Regions from separate parts of the Streptomyces sp. NPDC050263 genome, predicted to be linked through region 2. Evidence: riboswitches for the same ligand, from Rfam matches in the RefSeq annotation. Region 2 holds a riboswitch; each other region holds the start of a gene.
What was found. A riboswitch is a leader RNA that binds a small molecule or an ion and turns the genes downstream of it on or off. The one in region 2 is predicted to bind thiamine pyrophosphate.

Region 1 (4,668 bases), on a different contig from region 2:
ACTCCCGTGCCGTGTCCGGGTCGAGGGCGAGGTTGAACTGATCCTCCCAGCGGAACTCGAAGCGGGCGTCGGACAGCGCGTCGTCCCATTCCTGCGCACCGGGGTGCCCCTTGGCGAGGTCGGCTGCGTGGGCGGCGATCTTGTAGGTGATGACGCCCGTCTTGACGTCGTCACGGTTGGGCAGGCCCAGGTGTTCCTTGGGCGTGACATAGCAGAGCATGGCCGTGCCCCACCAGGCGATCATCGCGGCACCGATGCCGGAAGTGATGTGGTCGTACGCCGGCGCGACGTCCGTCGTCAGCGGGCCGAGCGTATAGAACGGAGCTTCATCACAGATCTCCTGCTGAAGGTCGATGTTCTCCTTGATCTTGTGCATCGGGACATGGCCCGGGCCTTCGATCATCGTCTGAACATTGAAACGCTTCGCGATCCGGTTGAGTTCCCCGAGCGTCCTCAACTCCGCGAACTGGGCCTCGTCGTTGGCGTCCGCGATGGAACCCGGCCGCAGCCCGTCGCCCAGCGAGTAGGTGACGTCGTAGGCGGCGAGGATCTCGCAGAGTTCCTCGAAGTTCTCGTACAGGAACGACTCCTTGTGGTGCGCGAGGCACCAGGCCGCCATGATCGAGCCGCCGCGCGACACGATGCCGGTCTTCCGGTTGGCGGTGAGCGGGACGTACGGCAGGCGGACACCGGCGTGGACCGTCATGTAGTCGACGCCCTGCTCGGCCTGCTCGACGACCGTGTCCTTGTAGATCTCCCAGGTCAGTTCCTCCGCGCGGCCGTCGACCTTCTCCAGCGCCTGGTACAGCGGCACCGTGCCGATGGGGACGGGGGAGTTGCGCAGGACCCACTCGCGGGTCGTGTGGATGTTGCGGCCGGTGGACAGGTCCATGACCGTGTCGGCGCCCCAACGGGTCGCCCAGGTCATCTTCTCGACCTCCTCCTCGATGGAGGACGTCACCGCCGAATTGCCGATGTTGGCGTTGACCTTCACCAGGAAGCGCTTGCCGATGATCATCGGCTCGATCTCCGGATGGTTGACGTTGGCCGGCAACACCGCACGGCCCGCCGCGATCTCCTCGCGGACCACCTCAGGAGAAACGTTCTCTCGGATGGCCACGAACTCCATCTCGGGGGTGATCTCACCCCGGCGGGCATACGCGAGCTGAGTCACCGCCTTGCCGTCCCGGCCACGACGGGGCAGGCGCGGCCGCCCCGGAAAGACCGCGTCGAGATTGCGCAGACCACCGCGCGGTGAGGTGTGCTTGATGCCGTCGTCCTCGTGGCGGACGGGACGGCCCGCGTACTCCTCGGTGTCGCCACGGCCGATGATCCAGTTGTCGCGCAGTGGCAGCAGCCCCCTGCGGACGTCCGTGTCGACCAGCGGATCGGTGTACGGACCGGAGGTGTCGTACAGCGCGACCGACTGCCCGTTGGTCAGATGCACCTGACGGACCGGCACGCGCAGGTCGGGGCGAGTGCCCTCGACGTACCCCTTGTGCCAGCCGATGGACTTCCCGACCTCCTGGGACGTTTCGTCCCGAACGGAGGCAGGCGTGCGTGCGTCCTTGTTGGTCATGAGACCTACTCCCTACGCCGGCATTACCCGGTAACAGGTTCGGCGGTCGACGCAGCGGCTACCGCCTGCCGAGGTTTCATGTGAAACATCACTCGACTCGAGAGACGTTCCACGTGAAACATCGCAAAGACGGAGGTCAGCGCCCTCTCAGCCCGGTGCTCCGAGCTCCCGCGTGTGCAAAGGTGCCTCCACGCTAGCGTCAATTCGGGCGCGGTGAACAGAGGGCCCCTACCGTTCTTGCGATGATCGGTCGGTGACCACGACACACCAGCCTCCGTACCCACCGCCCGAGCCGCCCCGCCGGCCCGGCGCCGGAAACGGCCCGAGCGACGGCCCTGGTAGCGGCAACGACAACGGCTCTGGACGCGGCCCCGGTGACGACCGCGCCTTCAACGGCGGTCACGATCACGGACGCAACCACGGGCACGGCCCCGAACAGGGGCCGGGATACGCCGGCGGGCTGGGTGGACTGGGCGGGCTGGACGGACCGGCGCGCGGCGGTGCCCCCAGGGGTCAAGGGCCGGGACAGGGCCGAGGGCCGGGCTCTGGCGGAGGGCCCGGGCACAGCCCACCCGGCAGCGGCGGCGGGCGCGGAACCGGCTACCAATACGGGAACGGGCGCAGTCAAGGGCGCGGATACGGCCCCGGCCCCGGCGACGAATACGGCCGTGACCGCGAGCACGGACATGGGCAGAGCCCCGACGGCGGTCACGGCAGCGGCCATGGTGGTGGTCTTCGGAGCGAGCCAGGCGAGGGCCACGGCGGCAGTCACGATCATGGCCGCGGCGAAGGCAACGGCAACGGGCCGGGTTCCGGCGGGCACGGTCACGGCCCCGGTTCCGGCGGGGGGAACGGCTCGGGCGCCGGCGACGGGCACGGCCCGGGTTCCGGCGGGGGCCACGGGCATTCCCACGGTCACAGCCACAGCCACGGTCCGGCCGCCCCCGTCTCGCAGCACCTGCGCAAGGTCATCACGGCCATCCTCATCCCGTTCGGTGCGGCGGTGCTGGTCGGGCTCGTCGTGCTGTGGCCCGGCGGAGCTCCGGCGCACGAGCGCACCGGAGTCGGCTTCGACCGGCAGACCCAGCAGGCCACGGTCACCAAGGTCGTGAAGGTGAGCTGCGCGTCGGTGAACGCCTCGGGCGACACCCCGACCGGCGACACCTCGACGGCCGAGGGCTCGTCCGCGCAGCAGCAGGCGAGCGGCTCCTGCAAGAGGGCCACGATCCGCGTGGACACCGGCAATGACAAGGGCCGTACGTTCACGGAGATCGTCCAGCCGGACCAGTCACGGCAGTTGGACCAGGGCGAGAAGGTCGTGGTCGCCTACGAGCCCTCCGCGCCGAAGGACCTTCAGTACTCGGTGACCGACGTGAACCGGCGCATCCCGATGGGCGTGCTGGCCATCATCTTCGCGGTCGCCGTCGTGGTCGTCGGGCGGCTTCGGGGCGTCATGGCGCTGGTCGCGCTGGCCATCAGCTTCCTGGTGCTGAACTTCTTCGTGCTGCCGGCGATCCTTCAAGGTTCGAACCCGCTGGTCGTGGCGGTGGTGGGGGCGAGCGCGATAATGCTGATCGCGCTCTATCTGTGTCACGGCCTCTCGGCCCGCACCTCCGTCGCGGTGCTCGGCACGCTCATCTCACTGCTGCTCATCGGCATCCTCGGTTCGCTGTTCATCGACTGGGCGGCGCTCACCGGCAACACGGACGACAACACCGGCCTGATCCACGGCCTGTATCCGTCGATCGACATGAGCGGTCTGCTGCTCGCCGGCATCATCATCGGTTCGCTCGGTGTCCTCGACGACGTGACGGTCACGCAGACCTCGGCCGTCTGGGAGCTGCACGAGGCCAACCCGTCGATGGGCTGGCGGGGGCTGTACCGGGCCGGCATCCGCATCGGCCGGGACCACATCGCGTCCGTGGTCAACACGCTCGTCCTCGCCTATGCCGGTGCAGCGCTGCCGCTGTTGCTGCTGTTCTCGATCGCGCAGAGCAGCGTGGGCGCCGTCGCCAACAGCGAGTTGGTCGCCGAGGAGATCGTGCGCACCCTGGTCGGGTCGATCGGCCTGGTCGCCTCCGTGCCCGTCACAACGGCCCTGGCCGCGCTGGTGGTCGCCGCCGACCGGCCGGGCCCGGGAACGGCGTCCGTGCCGGCCCAGGAGACGACTCCGGCGCCTCCGACGGCTCCGACCGCTGCGGTGGCAGCGGCTGCCGCTGGTCCCGCCCAGGGCCGGGGCGGCCGCGGCAGGCGACGCAAGCGTTAGAGCCGGAGGGCGGGAGGCCGGGGCGGGAGTCCCTCCGCGAGCCGGCGCATCGGTGCATCGGCGACTTGGGCCCCGGCCCGCTCTCCGCCAGGCTCCCCCGACGGTCTGCCGGGGGAGCACCCCAGGGAGAGGTCCGGGGAGCACCCAACGAAGAGGTCCGGGGGAGCGACCCAGAAGGACCGGGAAGCCCCCCGGAAGCACGAGAAGGCCCGAGAAGGCCCCTCCAGCCGATCGGTCGCAGCGTCACAGGAGAAGCGTTCCTGCATAGCTTCACCAGTGGCGAAGCGTTCTGCTACCACTCGCCGCCGTCCCGTCAGCCGGCGCTCTGCTCCTCGGCGAGGATCCGGTCCAACGCCTCGTCCAGATGCGCGTCGAAGTCGGCCAGCGCACCCTCCTGGCCCAGCGGGACCAGCTTGTCGGTGCGGTCGAGGAAGGCCACGAGCGGCGCCGCCGAGGAACGGAACAGGGCCTGGTCGCCGCCGACCTGAAGCCGGATCAGAACCTCGCCCAGCACGTCGGGATCGGCGGGCGAGACACGGACGTCACCCTCGCCGCACGGCCTGCCCACCCCGTCGATGAGCAGTTCGCGCCCGAAGGCCCAGGTCACCGGGGCGTCACCGGGCAGGTGGAAGGTGAGCCGCACGGCATAGGGATCGCACGACTGGTACCCCAGCTCCACCGGGATGCGGAACGAGAGCTCCTCGGACACGAGGAAGCTCATCATGACTTCTGCCTGTACTGCCTGCACGGACTCGCGCATCGCCTTACCCCGTCATTTGCCGTCGACTGGCCGGGAATGAACCTTTTGACACTGCACGCATCT
Region 2 (4,668 bases):
GTCCAACTGCGCCTCGCTGAGCGGGGCGCGCGCCTCCCGCACCTGCCCGAGCAGCGCGACGGCGTCGTGCGGCCGGACTCCGGGCGTGCGGGCCGTCGCGGTGGCGACCAGTTCGTCCAGCTCGAACGGCAGACCGGGGACGGCGGCCGACGGCGGCGGGACGTCCTCGTGGAGGTGCTTGTAGAGCACGATCGCGGGGGAGTCGCCGTCGTGCGGCTTCTCGCCGGTGAGCATCTCGTAGAGCACGACCCCGCACGCGTACACGTCCACCCGGGGATCGGCGGCTCCGGGCTGCTCGATCTGCTCGGGAGCGAGATAGGCGACGGTGCCGAGCACGGCCCCGGTGGTGCTGGTCACGGTGTCCACGGACCGCACGAGCCCGAAGTCGGCGACCTTGACCCGCCCGTCATCCCCTATCAACACGTTCTCGGGCTTCATGTCCCGGTGCACGAACCCGGCGCGGTGCGCGGCCCCCAGCGCGGCGAGCACCGGCTCCAGGATGTCCAGCGCGGCCCGCGGCTGCAGCGCCCCGCGCTCGCGCAGCACGTCACGCAGGGTGCATCCGGCGATGTACTCCATGGCGAGATACACGTACGACGCGTCGGCGCCCTGATCGAACACCTGGACGACGTTCGGATGTGCGAGGCGGGCGACGGACTTCGCCTCCCGGATGAACCGATCGACGAACGCCCCGTCGGCGGCGAGCGCCGGGTGCATCACCTTGAGCGCGAGCACGCGGTCGAGGCGGGTGTCCACGGCCCGGTAGACCGTGGCCATCCCGCCGACCGCGATCCGCGCCTCGACGCGGTACCGGCCGTCGAGCACCTGCCCGACCAGAGGGTCCTGAAGGGTCGTGTCCACGCAGGCGAGTCTACGAGCAGCCACTGACACGACCCCCACCTCCACCACGATCGACCCCCGACTGCAGCCGAGCTGTGACGCGAGTCATGGGCGGGCGGGCACATGGCGGGTCGGCTGCCGACGGGGCTGAGCCCTCACGAGCGACGCCCACTTCTCGGCCGACCGGATCGGCCGAGAGGAAACGGGTGGTGCGTGGGTGGGAGACGCTTTTTCGGGGCTGGACCGGCGGTCAGAACGCGGGTCGCTCGGGGTCCAGCGCCGCGAGGCCCGCCGCAGGAGAGGACGCCTGCGCGAAGTAGCGGCGGGGGATCCGCCCGGCGAGGCGGGCCAACCTCCCCGCCTCGACCCCGGCCCGCATGGCGGACGCCATCCGCTCGGGGTCCGGCGACCGCGTCACCGCCGACGCCAGCATCACCCCCGCACACCCCAACTCCATCGCCAGCGCCACATCCGACGCCGTACCGGCCCCCGCGTCGAGAATCACCGGCACGCGCGCGTGCTCGACGATCAGCTGGAAGTTGTGCGGGTTGCGGATGCCCAGGCCGGAGCCGATCGGCGACCCCAGCGGCATCACCGCGGCGCACCCCACGTCCTCCAGCTTCCTGGCCAGCACCGGATCGTCGTTCGTGTACGGCAACACGGTGAACCCGTCGTCCACCAGCGTCTCCGCCGCGTCCAGCAACTCGATCGGATCCGGCAGCAGCGTCCGTTCGTCGGCGATGACCTCCAGCTTGACCAGGGACGTCCCCAGCGCCTCCCGCGCCAGCCGAGCCGTCAGCACGGCCTCCCCGGCGGTGAAACACCCCGCCGTGTTCGGCAGCACCCGGATGCCCAGCCGCTCCAGCACCGACAGCACGGACCCGTGCACCGAAGGATCGACCCGGCGCATCGCGACCGTCGTCAGCTCGGTCCCGGACGCCACCAGCGCCCGCTCCAGCACCTCCAGGCTGGGCGCGCCCCCCGTGCCCATGATCAGCCGGGACGAGAAGGACGTACCTCCGAGGACGAAGGGATCGTCGGCCATGGGTCAGCCTCCTTGGACGGCGGTGAGGACCTCGACGCGGTCCCCCTCGGAGAGGGACGTCGACGGCCACTGCGCGCGCGGGACGACGGTTTCGTTCAGGGCGGCGGCCACTCCGGAGGGGGCCGGGGTCAGCGTGCGGACGACGCTGTCGAGAGCCGTGCCGGGCGCGACCTCCCGGCGCTCTCCGTTGACCGAGATGTTCATGCGGGCTGCTCCTGGAGGGCGAAACGCCCGGGCGTGAAGGGACGGGCCTCGTCCGGCAGCTCCCCGGTGGCCAGGGCATGCGCCATCGCGTCACCGGTCACCGGCGTCAGCAGCACGCCGTTGCGGTAGTGCCCGGTGGCCAGCAGCAGCCCGTCAAGCTCCGTCGGCCCGAGCAGCGGCGCGTTGTCCGGCGACCCGGGCCGCAGCCCCGCGCGGGTCTCCGTGAGCGGCAGCTCGGTGATCCCAGGGACCAGCTCATGGGCGTCGCGCAGCAGCTCGTACACGCCCCCCGCCGTCACCGTCGTGTCCCAGCCCAGCTCCTCGCTGGTCGCGCCCACGACCAGCTCGCCGTTCTCCCGCGGCACCAGGTAGACCTGGCTGCCGCGCACCACGGCCCGCACCGTCCGGCTCAGGAACGGCGCGTACGGCCGCGGCACGGTCAGCCGCAGCACCTGACCCTTCACGGGCCGTACGGGGGGCAGGACGTCCTCCGGAACCCCCGAGAGCCGCCCGCTCAGGCTGCCGCCGGCGAGCACCACCTGCCCCGCCTCCAGCGTCGTACCGTCCCGGGTGACGACGCCCGCGGCCCGTCCGCCCGCGACGGACAGCCGCTCGGCCCAGGCGCGGTGGAAGACCACGCCCGCCCGCTCGCACGCGGCCAGCAGTGCCCCGGCCAGCCGTCGCGGATCGATCTGGTGATCGCCGTCCACCCGCAGCCCGCCGCGCACCCCCGGCGCGAGCATCGGTTCCAGGCGCCGGCACTCCCGCCCGGACAGCCACTCCGACTCCAGCCCCGACTGCCGTTGAAGGGCGTGCAGTTCGCGCAGGTGGGCGCGGTCGTCGGCGTCCAGCGCGACCGCGAGCGTGCCGCAGCGCCGGTAGCCGAGGCCGTGTCCGGTCAGCTCGGTCAGCTCGGTCACGAAGTCCGGATACCGGCGGGCCGAGGCCAGGTTGAGGCCGAGCAGGGTCTGCTCGCCGTGGTGCAGCTCGGTGACGGCGGCCAGCATCCCGGCGGCCACCCGGGCGGCCCCGCCGCCCGGCTCCGGGTCCACCACCGCCGTGGCGAAGCCGCGCTGCGCGGCCCGCCAGGCCGTGACCAGCCCGATGACCCCGCCCCCGATGACGAGGACGTCCGACGTACGTGGAGACGACGGTGACAGTGGAGACGACATGGGCGTCCAGCCCCTCCCTTCGCCGGCATGACCCGGATCAGGTTCGTACGGTCGGAGGCCGCCAGCCTCCCTCTCAGCCCGGTGCGTCCGGGCTCCCGCGAGTGCTCTACGTTGGCCACCCTAGCCCGACCCCGCACACCTCAGTAAGGGAGCCTCCGCCCATGGCGCGGTCACTCGACGGCCTGGTCCTCGCCCCGGTCGCCGACCAGGCCCCCGGGCAGGTCGGCACCCGTACCCGTTTCACGTACCACGAGCGGGACGGCGCGGTATGGGCCGAATACGCGGGCGGCGACGTCGTACGGGGGCGCCTGGTGGGTACCCGGGAGGGAGACCGGCTCGACTTCCGCTACGTACAGCTCAAGTACGACGGGACGACGTCCTCGGGGCACTGCGTGTCGGCCGTCGTGGAGCTGCCCGACGGCCGGGTGCGCCTCGACGAGACCTGGGAGTGGGAGTCGCAGGACGGCAGCGGCACGAGCGTCGTGGAGCAGGTCACAGCGCACGACGGCTGACTGACGAGGCGTCAGCTGACTAGGGTGATCCGACTATGGTGATCGGGTGAGCGAGACGCAGACGCAGACGCAGACGCAGACGCAGACGCAGGAAGGCAGGCCCGCGGCGCGGCGCGTGGTCGTTGTCGGCGCGGGCATGGCCGGCGTGCAGACCGCGGTCGCCCTGCGCGACCAGGGCTTCGACGGCACGGTGACGCTCATCGGCGCGGAACCCCACCAGCCCTACGACCGGCCCCCGCTGTCCAAGGCCGTCCTGCTCGGCACGTCCGAGGGCTCCGCCTTCGACGTCGACTTCGAGGGCCTCGGCATCGAGCTGGAGCTCGGCCGCGAGGTCCTGGGCCTGCGCCCCGCCGACCACGAGCTGGACACCGAGCGCGGCCCGGTCCCGTACGACGTCCTCGTGCTCGCCACCGGCGCCGAACCCCTCCGACTGCCCGGCGCCGAGGGCGTGCGCGGCGTGCATCTGCTGCGCACCCTGGACGACGCCGAACGGCTACGGCCCGTGCTCGCCCGACAGCACGACGTCGTGGTCGTCGGCGCCGGCTGGATCGGCGCGGAGTTCGCCACGGCCGCGCGCGAGGCCGGCTGCGCGGTCACCGTCGTCGAGGCCGCCGACCGACCGCTGGCCGGGGCCCTGCCCGCCGAGGTCGCCGCCCCGATGGCCGCCTGGTACGCCGACAGCGGCGCCGTGCTGCGCACCCACACGCGCGTGGAGCGCGTCGAACCCGGCGCGGTCGTCCTCGACGACGGCTCGCGACTGCCCGCCGGCGCCGTCGTGGTCGGCATCGGCGCCCGCCCGGCCACCGCCTGGCTGACCGGCTCCGGCGTCGAGCTGGGCGCGCACCGCGAGGTCGTGGCCGACGCCCGTCTGCGCACCTCCGTGCCGGACGTGTAC
Region 3 (4,668 bases), on a different contig from region 2:
GCCTCGATCGGCGGGACCAGGAAGACATTGCCGTCGTCGCTGGTCAGCGCCCGGTAGTAGGCGAAGTCGGGCGCGTCGAACGAGCGCTGCACCAGCACCGCGAGCGGCAGCACGAGCAGCACGGCGATGCTCGCGAGCACCCCGGCCAGCAGCGACCACTGCCCGGCCCCGCGCGGCCGCCGCGCCGTCACGGCCGCGTCCACCAGCCGCAACGCGGTCTCCCGACGCCGCACGGTCCACGCGTGCACGGCGAGGACCGCGCCGACGGCCGCGAACTGGACGATCGTGAGGACGGCGGCCGTGGACAGGTCGAAGATCTCGGAGGTCTGCCGGTAGATCTCCACCTCCAGGGTGGAGAAGGTGGGACCGCCCAGGATCTGCACCACACCGAACGAGGTGAAGGTGAAGAGGAAGACCATCAGCGCGGCGGCCGCGACAGCCGGCCCGAGGGCGGGCAGGGTCACCGTGCGCCAGGCGCGCAGCCGGGACGCGCCCAGCATCCGCGCCGCCTCCTCCTGCCCGGGGTCGAGTTGCGCCCACAGCCCGCCCACGGTCCGAACGACGACCGCGTAGTTGAAGAAGACGTGCGCGAGCAGGATCGCCCACACCGTGGTGTCCAGCCGTACGCCCCACAGCTCGTCGAGCAGGCCGCCCCGCCCGACCAGCGCCAGGAACGCCGTGCCGACGACGACCGTCGGCAGCACGAACGGGACGGTGACGACCGCGCGCAGCACCTGCTTGCCGGGGAAGTCCAGACGCGCGAACACATACGCCCCCGGCAGCGCGACCAACAGCGTGAGCGCGGTGGAGACGAGCGCCTGCCAGGTGGTGAACCACAGCACATGCCGGACGTCGGACTGGGCGAGCACGTCCCACAGCCGCCCGAACCGCCAGCTCCCGTCGACGTCGAGCCCCCGGGCGACGATCGCAGCGACCGGGTAGGCGAAGAACACCGCGAAGAACGCGACGGGCAGGGCCATGAGCCCGAGCCGCGCCGCCGCGCTCCCCTTGGCGCCGCTGCCCTTGCCGGGGGCTGCTTCGGTCACTTCAGTACGAGCGAGGTCCATGACTTGACCCAGTCGTCGCGGTGTTCGGCGATCTTCGCCGGGGCGAGGGTCTCGGGGTCCTTCGCCTGCGGCCCGTACTGCGTGAACTCCGCCGGAATCTGCGCGCCCGTCCGCACCGGATAGACGAACATGTTGAGCGGCATGTCCTCCTGGAACTCCTTGCCGATCAGGAAGTCGATCAGCGCCTTGCCGCCCTTGCTGTTGTGCGCGTTGCTCAGCAGCCCCGCGAACTCGACCTGCCGGAAGCAGGTGCCGGCCGCGACCCCGGTCGGGGCGGTGGTCGGCTTCGGGTCGCCGTAGATCACCTCGGCGGGGGGTGAGGAGGCGTAGGAGACGACGAGCGGCCGGTCGGCCCCCGCCTTCTTGCCGCCGGCGGACCCGGAGAACTCCTCGTTGTAGGCCTGCTCCCAGCCGTCGACGACCTTGACGCCGTTGGCCTTGAGCTTCGCCCAGTACCCCTCCCAGCCTCCGTCCCCGTACTTCGCGGCCGTGCCGAGCAGGAAGCCGAGTCCGGGTGAGGAGGTGGAGGCGTTCTCGGTGACGAGGAGGTTCTTGTAGGCGGGCTTGACGAGGTCGTCGAAGGAGGCCGGCGGGGTCAGCTTGTGCTCGGTGAAGTACGCCTTGTCGTAGTTGACGCAGATGTCGCCGAAGTCGATCGGCGTGACCCGGTGCTTCTCGGCGTCCAGCTGGAACGCGCTGCCGACCTGGTCCAGCCCCTTCGCCTCGTACGGCTGGAAGAGCCCGTTGTCGAGCGCGCGGGAGAGCAGGGTGTTGTCGACGCCGAAGAAGACGTCGCCCTGCGGGTTGTCCTTGGTGAGGATGGCCTTGTTGACGGCCTGCCCGGCGTCGCCGTCCTTGAGGACCTTCACCTGGTAGCCGGAGGTCTTCTCGAAGTCGGCGAGCACGGTCTTGGACACGGCCCATGAGTCATGGCTGACGAGGGTGACGGTCTTGGACTCCGCCGCCACTCCCTCGCTGCCGTCGCCGTCCGTGGATCCGCACGCGGACAGCGTGGACAGCGCGATCATGCCGAGCCCGAGGGCCGCGGCCTTGAAGGTCTTGTTGTGCACTGGTTTTCCTCCTGGGGTGGACCAGGAAGAGACGCGGCCCTGCCCGGGTGTCCGCAGGGGACATCCGGGCAGGGCGCAACAGCTCGAGTGATGACCGAACTTCCTACCCAGAATGACCTGGGCGAGGTTCAGAGGGTCTGCGGCCTGGGTGCCGCACTCTCAGCGCTGTGGCGCTCCCCTGTCGGAATATGAAGATGTGTATGGCCTAAAGACTACCGCTCGGTGGCCGCGAGCTGACCGCAGGCCCCGTCGATCTCCTGACCGCGGGTGTCCCGGACGGTGACGGGCACCCCGTGCGAGGCGATCGCCTCGACGAACGCCTTCTCGTCCTCCGGCCGCGAGGCCGTCCACTTCGAGCCCGGCGTCGGGTTGAGCGGGATGAGGTTGACGTGCACGGGCTTGCCGCGGAGCAGCCGGCCGAGCCGGTCACCTCGCCAGGCCTGGTCATTGATGTCCCGGATCAGCGCGTACTCGATGGACAGCCGACGGCCGGACCGCTCGGTGTACTCGAACCCTGCGTCCAGCACCTCGCGCACCTTCCACCGCGTGTTCACGGGGACGAGGGTGTCGCGCAGTTCGTCGTCGGGAGCGTGCAGCGAGATCGCGAGCCGGCATTTGAAGCCCTCGTCGGAGAACCGGTGGATGGCCGGCACGAGCCCGACCGTCGACACGGTGATGCCCCGCTGCGAGAGCCCGAGGCCGTCCGGCGCGGGGTCGGTGAGCGCCCGGATGGAGCCGACGACCCGCTTGTAGTTGGCGAGCGGCTCACCCATGCCCATGAACACGATGTTGGACAGCCGGGCCGGCCCGCCCGGAACCTCGCCGTCCCGCAGCGCCCGCATGCCGTCGACAATCTGATGGACGATCTCGGCGGTGGACAGATTCCGGTCCAGCCCCGCCTGCCCGGTCGCGCAGAACGGACAGTTCATCCCGCACCCGGCCTGCGAGCTGATGCACATCGTCACCCGGTCCGGGTAGCGCATCAGCACCGACTCCACGAGCGTGCCGTCGAACAGCCGCCACAGGGTCTTGCGGGTGGTCCCCTGGTCCGTCGACAGATGCCGGACGACCGACATCAGGTCCGGCAGCAGCGCCTCGCGCAGCTTCTCGCGCGAACCGGCGGGGATGTCCGTCCACTCCGCCGGGTCGTGCGCGTAGCGCGCGAAGTAGTGCTGGGACAGCTGCTTGGCACGGAACGGCTTCTCACCGATCTCCGCCACGACCTCCTTCCGCTCGGCGGGCGAGAGGTCGGCAAGGTGCCGCGGCGGCTTCTGGGCTCCGCGGGGGGCGACGAAAGTGAGTTCTCCGGGCTTAGGCATAGCCGTACCAGTGTCGCAGATCGAATCGTGTGACCGGTGCCGCGCTCGGCACAGCGGCAACGGCCTCAGGGCGGCCTCGCAGCGACGGGCCCCTGCCCCGGAGACCGGACGCTGTTGGCGAATTTCCGGAGACCGGGGCGGGGGCCCGTGCGAGCCGTTCTGCGCGGGTGGGTCAGCCGGAGCCGACGAACAGCACGAACAGGGCCCAGACGACAGGAGCCGTAGGGAGCAACGAGTCCAGCCGGTCCATGATGCCGCCGTGGCCCGGGAGGAGCGTGCCCATGTCCTTGATGCCCAGGTCCCGCTTGATCATGGACTCGCCGAGGTCGCCGAGCGTGGCGCTGGCCGCGACGGCGAAGCCGAGCACCAGGCCCTGCCACCAGGTGCCGTCGTCGATCAGGAACTGCATCAACAGCGCGCCCGCGACCATCGCGAACGACACCGCGCCGAGCAGACCCTCGCGGGTCTTGCCGGGACTGATGCGCGGGGCGAGCTTGGTCCTGCCGAAGCGCCAGCCGACGGCGTACGCGCCCGTGTCGCTGACGACCGTCAGGAGCAGGAACGTCATGACGCGGAACGCCCCGTCGTCGGAGGCGAGCATCACGGCGACGAACGTGGCCAGGAACGGGACGTAGAAGGCCGCGAAGACGCCTGCCGTGACGTCCTTCAGATAGCCCTCGGGCGGTTCCGTCATCCGCCAGACCAGCACCGCGAGCGCGGTGAGGGCCATGGCGACCCAGGCGCCCTCGGCGCCCCGGACGTAACCGGCGACGACCATCGCCGCGCCGCCGACCGCGAGCGGCACGAGCGGCGCCTTGATGCCCTTGCGCTCCTGCAGCCTGCTGGTCAGCTCCCACAGACCGACGACGACGGCGACCGCGACCACGCCGACGAACACGGCCTTGACGATGAGCAGCGACGCGAGGATCACCGCACCGAGCCCGACCGCGACCCCTATGGCCGCGCCCAGGTCTCGGCCCGCGCTCTTCTTCTGCGGGGCGGGCGCAGGGTGCGGGACGTCGGACATGGGCTCCGGATTCTGCGGCACCGCCGCAGGGGGCCGTGCCGACGGGGTGTCGTTGCCGCGAGCGGCGTCGCCGTAGGGTTCGCCGCCGTAAGGCGTGCCGCCGTAAGGCGGGTTGCCGTAAGGCGGGTTGCCGTAGGACGCGGTGCCGTAGGACGCGCCGTGGTGGGGCTCGTCTCGGAACAAGG

Region 1: linked by a shared signal. The riboswitch ahead of thiC (phosphomethylpyrimidine synthase ThiC) and the one ahead of thiO (glycine oxidase ThiO) in region 2 are both predicted to bind thiamine pyrophosphate.
Region 3: linked by a shared signal. The riboswitch ahead of AB0J04_RS03055 (thiamine ABC transporter substrate-binding protein) and the one ahead of thiO (glycine oxidase ThiO) in region 2 are both predicted to bind thiamine pyrophosphate.

Annotation. Positions count from the first base shown of each region.
Region 1 covers NZ_JBFAKW010000010.1:18,367-23,034, reverse strand. The annotation lists gene thiC (phosphomethylpyrimidine synthase ThiC) at 1-1,579, opposite strand, end outside; TPP riboswitch at 1,572-1,761, opposite strand; gene AB0J04_RS06730 (YibE/F family protein) at 2,583-3,845, shown strand; gene AB0J04_RS06725 (SsgA family sporulation/cell division regulator) at 4,159-4,605, opposite strand.
Region 2 covers NZ_JBFAKW010000005.1:32,079-36,746, forward strand. The annotation lists gene pknB (Stk1 family PASTA domain-containing Ser/Thr kinase) at 1-861, opposite strand, end outside; gene AB0J04_RS03350 (thiazole synthase) at 1,091-1,885, opposite strand; gene thiS (sulfur carrier protein ThiS) at 1,889-2,089, opposite strand; gene thiO (glycine oxidase ThiO) at 2,086-3,261, opposite strand; TPP riboswitch at 3,259-3,370, opposite strand; gene AB0J04_RS03365 (hypothetical protein) at 3,423-3,773, shown strand; gene AB0J04_RS03370 (FAD-dependent oxidoreductase) at 3,889-4,668, shown strand, end outside.
Region 3 covers NZ_JBFAKW010000004.1:137,276-141,943, forward strand. The annotation lists gene AB0J04_RS03050 (iron ABC transporter permease) at 1-1,067, opposite strand, end outside; gene AB0J04_RS03055 (thiamine ABC transporter substrate-binding protein) at 1,043-2,137, opposite strand; TPP riboswitch at 2,220-2,327, opposite strand; gene rlmN (23S rRNA (adenine(2503)-C(2))-methyltransferase RlmN) at 2,350-3,456, opposite strand; gene AB0J04_RS03065 (phosphatidate cytidylyltransferase) at 3,629-4,668, opposite strand, start outside.